DNA from 2 places in the Burkholderia pulmonis genome. Region 1 is predicted to be linked to the other one. Evidence: riboswitches for the same ligand, from Rfam matches in the RefSeq annotation. Region 1 holds a riboswitch; the other holds the start of a gene.
What was found. Region 1 has a riboswitch for FMN ahead of AC5LXK_RS23645 (6,7-dimethyl-8-ribityllumazine synthase). Riboswitches for the same ligand answer to the same signal wherever they lie in the genome.

Region 1 (4,407 bases):
AAACGCAATATTCTGCTATGCAAAGATGCAAATATTTTATGAAATGACCTCGACCTCACTCTGTCCGCCACCGTCATTCGCCGTCTGCTATTCGAATGATTCCTCGATATATATTTCGCGCACGAAATAAATCTGGACTATATTTCGCATACGAAATAAATACCCGGAACGAGGACGGCCATGACCTCCCAACCCATCGAATTTTCCGCCGCCGACGGCTATGCGCTGCACGGCACGCTGTGGTCGCCGGATGTCGCGCCCCGCGCGCTGGTGCTGATCCATCCGGCCACGGCCGTGCCCGAGCGGCTGTATGCGGGCTTCGCGCGCTTCCTCACCGAACGCGGTTTCGCGGCGCTGACCTACAACTATCGCGGCATCGGCGCGTCGCGCCCCGCGCGCCTGGGCGCGCTGCAGGCGCGCATGCGCGACTGGATGGAACTCGACGTGGGTGCCGCGACCGCGTGGGCGCGGCAGGCTTATGACGGGCTGCCGCTGCTGGCGGTCGGCCACAGCGTCGGCGGGCATGCGATCGGGCTGTCCGGCGCCACGCCCCATCTGCGCGCGGCCGTCCTCGTCGCCGCGCATGCGGGCAGCACACGGCTGATCGCGCAGGCGGCCGAACGCGTGAAGGTACGGCTCATCCTGCGCGTGCTCGGCCCGCTGATGTCCGCGCTGCTCGGCTACGTGCCCGGCAAGCGGCTCGGGCTCGGCGAGGATCTGCCGGCCGGCGTGTTCCGCGAGTGGAGCCGCTGGACGACGCTGCCGCATTATTTCTTCGACGACCCGACGCTCGGCGCGGCCGAGCGTTTCTCGAAGCAGCAGTTGCCGATCCTGGCGCTCGGCTTCGACGACGATCCATGGGCGAACCCGGCCGCGATCGGCCTGCTGGTAAGCTATCTGACCCGCGCGAAGGTCGAACGCCGCCAGATCGATCCGCACGCGGCGGGCAGCGGCCCGGTCGGGCACATGGGCTTCTTTCGCAGCCGGCCCGGCACCGTGCTGTGGCCGGGCGTCGCCGACTGGCTCGCGCAGGCGCTCGACACGCCACGCACCACGGGCCGTCCCTCCCTTTCCATTGCAGCCGGGAACCCAGCTTGAGCGAAGACCGACGACTGTTTTTCATGTTGAACATCGGCCAGCGGCGCGTGCAGCGCTGGATCGACCGCAAGGCCGAAACCGAAACGCGCGCGAGCGCCGCACAGGCCGGCGCGCTGTTCTGTCTCGCGAAGCAGGATGGCGCGCTGATCGGTGAAGTCGGCGCCGCGCTGCAGCTCGCGCCATCCGCGATGACGGGGCTCGCCGACCGGATGGCAAAGGCCGGCCTCATCACGCGTCATGCCGATTCGGACGACGGCCGCGCGACGCGGCTGTACCTGACCGACGAAGGCCATGCGGCGCTCAAGCGCGCACGGGTGCTGCTGCGCGAACTCAACGGCAAGCTGTGCGACGGGTTTTCCGACGACGAACTCGATGTCGTCGCGCGCTGGCTGCACACGTTGCAGGAGCGGTTTCCGACGGAGCGCTGAGCGACGGCTGAAACGCGGTGTCGCAGCCCCCTTCGAAGACATCCCGCCCAAACCGGCATGCGTGCCGCCGCGCAAGCAACGCAGCGGTACGCACACGGTAAAGCGGTCAGGCCGCCTGCGGGATCGCCGCAGCCACGGATCCCGCCTTCAGCGCCGCGACCTTGCCGATCGTATCGACGCACGCATGCGCGAGTTCCGCGCCCTTCACGAGGAAGTGCTCGTGGAAGAAGGCGACATGCTCGGCCCCGTGGAAATGATGCGGCGTCAGCACCGCCGACAGCACCACCACGCCGGTTTCGAGCTGCACCTGCATGAGACCGGAAATCACCGCCTGCGCGACGAAGTCATGGCGATAGATGCCGCCGTCGACGACCAGGCCGGCACACGCGATGGCCGCGTACTTGCCGGTTTGCGCGAGCAGTTTGGCATGCAGCGGAATTTCGAAGGCGCCTGCCACTTCGAAGAAATCGCAATCCGCCTGGCTCAGGTTCGCGTTGGCGAGCCCGTCGACGAACGCGTTTCGGCACTGGTCGACGATCTCCTTGTGCCAGCACGACTGGACGAAGGCGATACGCGGAGCGGCGGTTTGGGAAAGGGAAGCAGGTTGGGTCATCGATAGGTCCTGTGTGAGTTGAATGGGCGCACAGGGACAAGCCGCGTACCTTGCGTACGCAACGAACCCCGCTCTCTCTCATCCGGACTGTGACCGTCGGCCCCGGAATCGAACCGGGTCTGCTGACCTTGCCGTGCACATGCGTGTCGGCAAGCGCTCGCGGGCTACGCGCAATCGCGCGATTACCGCCGGTGGGGAATTTCACCCCGCCCTGAGAACGTTCGCGGCACCTTGGCCGCGCCGGAAATCTATCACACTCTCGTCGTGCGGGCGCTGCGGCGCCATCCGCCCGCCTCGTGCCCTCGACACCCCCATCCCGCCTTTCCCGGGAGCGGCGCGCCGCTCCAGCCAGCTTTTCATCGATCCGACGGAAAACATACGACTTCCTGCCAGCAAGCTTGGAATTTGAAATGATATAACATATCATTTTGGAGGCTCGTCCGTCTGACGCGTTCCACTGTGGGTGGCCGAGCCTCGCCGAGCCATGTTCCAACGGGTCACTGCGCGTCAATGACGCAACAATATATCGTATCTTACGGTGGCCCGCATCGCTCGTTATCCGATCCGATTCCAACCGATTCACCGACCATGCGCGACCTCCCTCGCTTACCGCTTCGCCCGCTTTCGTCCCTTTCGTTGATGCTGTTCGCCGCCGTCGCGCACGCGCAAGCCGATGCGCCCGCGTCGTCGAACCCCGCGCCGGCCGCCGCTCCACTCGCACCGATCTTCGTGACCGCGAACCCGCTCGGCGACACCGAGCTGATCGCACCGACCGTCCAGCTCTCCGGCGATGCGCTGACGCGCCGCCAGGCCGATTCGCTCGGCGAGACGCTCAACGGGCTGCCCGGCGTGTCGACCACCACCTACGGGCCGATGGTCGGCCGCCCGATCATCCGCGGAATGGACGGCGACCGGATCCGGCTGCTGCAGAACGGCGTCGCGGCCTACGACGCGTCATCGCTGTCGTACGACCATGCGGTGCCGCAGGATCCGCTGTCGATCGAGCGCGTCGAAATCGTGCGCGGCCCGGCCGCACTGCTGTACGGCGGCAACGCGGTGGGCGGCGTGGTCAACACGATCGACAACCGGATTCCGCGCGAAGCGATCCAGGGCGTGACCGGCGCGCTCGACGCACGCTATGGCGGCGCCAATTCCGTGCGTGCCGGTGCCGCGCAGGTCGAAGGCGGCAACGGCCGGTTCGCGTTCCACGTCGACGCGTTCGACCGCGAAACGAGCAAGCTGCGGATTCCCGGCTACGCGCGCAGCAGCCAGCAACGCGCGATCGACGGCCCCGACACGCCGCAGCCGGAAGGCAACGTACCGAACAGCGACGGCCGTGTGCACGGCGGCGCGGTCGGCGCGTCGTACACGTGGGCCGACGGTTTCGCGGGCCTGTCGTACAGCGGTTACGAATCGAACTACGGCTCCGTCGCGGAAAGCGACGTGCGGCTGCGGATGCGCCAGGAACGCCTCGCGCTCGCCTCCGAGGTGCGCAACCTCAGCGGGCCGTTCACGAAGCTGAAATTCGATTTCGCGTACACCGACTACCGCCACAAGGAAGTCGACAACGGCGAAACGGCGACCACCTTCCGCAACCGCGGCTACGAGGCGCGCATCGAGGCGCGCCATCGCAAGATCGGCCCGTTCGAAGGCGCGATCGGCGTGCAGTTCGGCCAGAACACGTTCTCCGCGCTCGGCGACGAAATGCTCGTGCCGTCCACGCGCACCAACAGCGTCGCGCTGTTCGGCCTCGAGGAATGGCAGGTCGTCCCCGCGCTGAAGCTGAGCCTCGGCGGCCGCTTCGAACATGTGAAGGTCGACCCCGATCCGGCCGGCGTCGAGAAATTCGCGGGCGCGCAGCCGCGCGACTTCAACGCGGGCAGCCTGTCGGCCGGCGCGCTGTTCTCGCTGACGCCGGTATGGTCGGTTGCGGCGAACGTCGCGTACACCGAGCGCGCGCCGACCTTCTACGAGCTGTACTCGAACGGCCCGCACGATGCGACCGGCCAGTTCCTGATCGGCAACCCGAACGCATCAAAGGAAAAGGCCGTGTCGACCGACCTGTCGCTGCGCTATGCGAGCGGGCCGAACCGCGGCAGCGTCGGCGTGTTCTACAACCGCTTCTCGAACTACCTGGCCGAGTACAACACGGGCCGCGTCGTGAACGACGACGGCGAGCCCGTCGCGCCCGGCACCGACGGCTCGCTCAACGAGGCGATCTATCGCGGCGTGCGCGCCGAGTTCTACGGCATCGAGCTGGACGGCAAG
Region 2 (4,407 bases), on a different replicon from region 1:
CCGGCTACGCGCTCGGCGTCGCGGTCGGCGCGCCGCTGCTCGCGGTGCTTACGAGCCGCATGCCGCGCAAGGCCGCGCTGCAGCTGCTGATGGCGATCTTCATCGTCGGCAACGTGCTGTGCGCGACCGCGTCCGGCTACGCGATGCTGATGGTCGCGCGCGTCGTCACGTCGTTCGCGCACGGGTCGTTCTTCGGGATCGGCGCGGTGGTCGCCGCGTCGCTCGTGCCGGCCGACAAGCGCGCGAGCGCGATCGCGCTGATGTTCACCGGGCTCACGCTGTCGAACGTGCTCGGCGTGCCGTTCGGCACGTTCGTCGGCCAGTTGCTCGGCTGGCGCGCGTCGTTCTGGATCGTCGCCGCGCTCGGGGTGCTCGCGCTCGGCGGCGTGGCCGCGCTGGTGCCGAACCGCCACGACAGCGGGCCGGTCGGCCTTGGCCACGAAGTGCGCGTGCTGAAGGAGCCGCAGGTGTGGCTCGCGCTGCTGATGACGGTGCTCGGCTTCGGCGGCGTGTTCGTCGTGTTCACGTATATCGCGCCGATTCTCGAGACCGTGTCGGGCTACTCGCCGCGCGCGGTCGCGCTGATCCTCGTGCTGTTCGGCGCGGGGCTCACGATCGGCAATACGCTCGGCGGCAAGCTCGCCGACCGTGCGCTGATGCCGTCGCTGATCGCGATCCTCGTCGCGCTGATGGCCGTGATGGCCGTGTTCGCGAAGACGAGCCACCTGCCGGTCGCGGCGGCCGTCACCGTGTTCGTCTGGGGGATCGCCGCGTTCGCGACGGTGCCGCCGCTGCAGGCGCGTGTGGTCGAGAAGGCCGCGAGCGCGCCGCATCTCGCGTCGACGCTCAACATCGGCGCGTTCAACGTCGGCAATGCGGGCGGCGCGTGGCTCGGCGGCCTCGCGCTGGAACACGGTTTCTCGCTCGATGCGCTGCCGTGGGTTGCCGTCGCGGTGACGTTCGCGGCGCTCGTCGTCACGTGGCTCGCGATGCGGCTCGACGCGCGCGGTCCGGCACGCGGTGCGGCGCCGGCGGCGCAGTGAGCATTGCCGGCGCGGGCGGATGGCGACGCAATAGCGGCAGGAAAAGGTTCGCGAGAAACGCATTCCTCCGCGATGCTGATAACGGTGTGAAGATAACTTCGTTTGCCCGCGCAAGGCCGGGTGATAGCGTTTCGATACGCGCCATGGCTGGCGCAACGCGATTCCGATCCCGGCTTACCCCATACGCAGGGCCGCGCGGCGGCCCGGAGGCAATGCTATGTCTTCATCCCTGGCGCTCGTGCGCGACGTGTCTTCCTTCGAGTCCGGCAACGCCGCCGACGTGCGCGCGTCCGCATCGCTCGACCTGCTCGAGCAGGTCGTCGGCGTGAACCTCGCACGCTTGCGCGCCGAGCGGCAACTGTCGCTCGATGCGCTCGCGCGGCTGTCCGGCGTGTCGCGCGCGATGCTCGCGCAGATCGAATCGGCGCGCAGCGTGCCGTCGATCAAGGTGCTCTGCAAGATCGCCGCGGCGCTGAAGGTGTCGGTCGCCGCGTTCCTGCGCCGCCATGCGGTGAACGGCTTCGAGCACCTGGCGGCCGAACGCGCATCGCGCGTCGTCAGCTCGAACGGGCGCTTCTCGGCGCGCGCGCTGTATCCGGAAGGCGAGCCGGCCGCGGCCGAATTCCACGAGCTGCGGATCGCCCCGCTGCATACGGAGCCCGGCGCGCATCGCGCCCCCGGTACGACGGTGAACCTCGTCGTCAGCGAAGGCACGCTCGAAGTCAGCGTGCACGACCGCCGCCAGCTGCTCGCAACCGGCGACGCGATCGTGTTCGATGCGGACCAGCCGTACAGCCTGCGCAATCCGGGCGACAGCGAAGCGCGCGCGTTTCGTGTGACGGTGAGCCCCGAAGTGCCGCCGCGCTGGCTCGTGCCCGACGCCGCGCATGCGGCCCACTGACCGCGCGATCCGCAACAGCCGGGTGGATTTTCCGGCTGTCGCGGGATGGCTGCCCGTCCGTCGGCCGTTCGGACGATGCGGTTAGACGGGGTCGTCAGTAAGGTTTTAGGTGTGGTTCGCTGCGCTTCGCGTGCGGCTGCGGTATGCTTGGCCCGCCGGTGACGGGGAACCCCCGTCCGGCAATCAGTGCGTCTTCAGGGCGGGGCGAAATTCCCCACCGGCGGTAGGCTGGCGTAAGCCGGCGAGCCCGCGAGCGCCCGTGCTTTTGCGCGGGGTCAGCAGATCTGGTCGAATGCCAGAGCCGACGGTCACAGTCCGGATGAGAGAAGATGTGCAGATAGTCATGTCCGTCAGGGCCGCTTCGCGATGCGTGCGAAGCGGGTTGTCGTTCTGTCTGTTTGCAATGCCCTGGAACGTTTTTCGCCCAAATCGTATTTGCGAGGAGCGTTTCACATGTCCTTGATGTCCATCACGTCGGCACCGGCCGACGCCTTTGCCGATCTCCCGTTGCTGGATTCCGAACCGGTGCCGCCGCGCATCGCCGCTGCGCTCGAAGCGATGCGCGCAGGCCGCGCGGTCGTGCTGCAGGACGACCACGACCGCGAGAACGAAGCCGACCTGATCGTCGCCGCCGAGCGCATCACGCCCGAGACGATGGCGCTGCTGATCCGCGAGTGCAGCGGCATCGTGTGCCTGTGCCTGACCGACGATACGGTGCGCGCGCTCGAGCTGCCGCCGATGGTGCAGACCAACGAGAGCCGCAACGGCACCGCGTTCACCGTGTCGATCGAAGCACGCGAAGGCGTGCACACCGGCGTATCGGCAGCCGATCGCGTGACGACGATCCGCGCGGCGATCGCGGAAGGCGCGAAGCCGCACGACATCGTGCGCCCCGGCCACGTCTTTCCGTTGCGTGCGCAACCGGGCGGCGTGCTCGCGCGCCGCGGTCACACCGAAGGGACGGTCGACCTGTCGATCCTCGCGGGCCTGAAGCCGGCCGGCGTGCTGTGCGAGCTGATGAATCCGGACGGCACGATGACGCGCGGCGACGACGTCGAGCGTTTTGCGCAACGCCACGGGCTGCCGATGCTGACGATCGCGGAACTCGTCGAGTTCCGCGAGGCGCTGGCGGCCGCGCGCGAACGCTGCTGCGAACCGGCTTGAGCAAGAGGAAAACGGGCGCGTTCGCGCGCCCTGGGTGCGGCGTGCGCGAACCGGCGCGCGCCAGGCCGGCCTGAACCGGCCGGCATGACAATCAGGACTGCACGTCGCCGAATTCGCCGCGCATGCCGGCTTCGACGAGCGACGGCAGTTCGTCCATCTTTCGCATGATCCGCGTGATGCCCATCGCGCGCAGTGCATCCGCGTAGTTGTCGGGGATGTGGCTCGCGCCGACGAACGCGATCGTCTTCATCCCGGCCGCACGCGCGGCATTCAGCCCAGACACGCTGTCCTCGACGACGACGCAGCGCGCCGGCTCGACGCCGAGCGTGTGTGCCGCATGCAGGTACACGTCGGGGTAGGGCTTCGGCCGCGCCACCTGTTCCGAACTGAATACACGCTCGCCGAAGATCTCGGTGAGCGACGCGCGCTTCAGCGAGTTGCGCACGCGCACGAGCCGGCTGTTCGACACGACGGCCGCCGGCAGCGTGACCTGCAGCAGCGCGTCGCGCACGCCGGAAATCGGCGCGAGCGATTGCGCGAGCGCGACCTCGATGTTGTGCTCGATGGTCTCGATGAAGTTCGCGGGCATCTCGATCCCGAAGCGGGATTCGATTCCGGTAAGGAAGCGCGACGTCTGCTGGCCGAATGCCGATTTTGCGGCAGCCTCGAAATCGAGGTTCGGGAACGTGGCGGACAGCGTGTCGAGCAGCACGCGGTCGGCGATGACTTCGCTGTCGACGAGCACGCCGTCGCAGTCGCAGATGAGGTGATCGAGCATGGTGACGAAAATGCGGGAGACCGGCGACGCCGATCAATTCGCCATCATACGTGCTTTCGCGCGCGCGCCGCGTGACGCTTCGGCAAATTTTCCCGATGCGATCATGCGGCTGCCGTCTGCCGCGCACGCATGCGGTCGATCGCGCGACGGCGGCGGCCGGTTGGCCGCGCCACCGCCGTCGGTTGCGTCACAGCTCGATCACGCGCCCCGTTTTCCACGACGTCGTCGCGGCCTCGGCCAGCTCGAGCGCGGCGAGTCCGTCGTCGATCGTTGTCCTGACCGGCGTGCCGTCGCGCAGTGCGTCGACGAAGTGCGCGATCTCGGCCGCGTACGCATGCCGGTAGCGCTCGAGGAAGAACGGTTCCGGCACGTCCGTCGCGATGCCGCCGGCGAGCCACGCGCTCACCTCGGTCGGCCGCACGTTGCCGGCCTGCAGCATCCCGTGGCTGCCGAGCAGCTCGAAGCGCTGGTCGTAGCCGTAGGCCGCGCGCCGCGACGTGTTGATCTGGCACAGCAGCCCG

Region 2: linked by a shared signal. The riboswitch ahead of ribB (3,4-dihydroxy-2-butanone-4-phosphate synthase) and the one ahead of AC5LXK_RS23645 (6,7-dimethyl-8-ribityllumazine synthase) in region 1 are both predicted to bind FMN.

Annotation. Positions count from the first base shown of each region.
Region 1 is NZ_OZ480187.1:1,533,889-1,538,295, reverse strand. Features, by position in the region: gene AC5LXK_RS23655 (alpha/beta hydrolase family protein) at 181-1,098, shown strand; gene AC5LXK_RS23650 (MarR family winged helix-turn-helix transcriptional regulator) at 1,095-1,526, shown strand; gene AC5LXK_RS23645 (6,7-dimethyl-8-ribityllumazine synthase) at 1,633-2,139, opposite strand; FMN riboswitch at 2,206-2,362, opposite strand; gene AC5LXK_RS23640 (TonB-dependent receptor) at 2,779-4,407, shown strand, end outside.
Region 2 is NZ_OZ480186.1:3,082,653-3,087,059, reverse strand. Features, by position in the region: gene AC5LXK_RS14340 (MFS transporter) at 1-1,043, shown strand, start outside; gene AC5LXK_RS14335 (helix-turn-helix domain-containing protein) at 1,261-1,944, shown strand; FMN riboswitch at 2,131-2,279, shown strand; gene ribB (3,4-dihydroxy-2-butanone-4-phosphate synthase) at 2,398-3,108, shown strand; gene AC5LXK_RS14325 (HAD family hydrolase) at 3,200-3,886, opposite strand; gene iolG (inositol 2-dehydrogenase) at 4,074-4,407, opposite strand, start outside.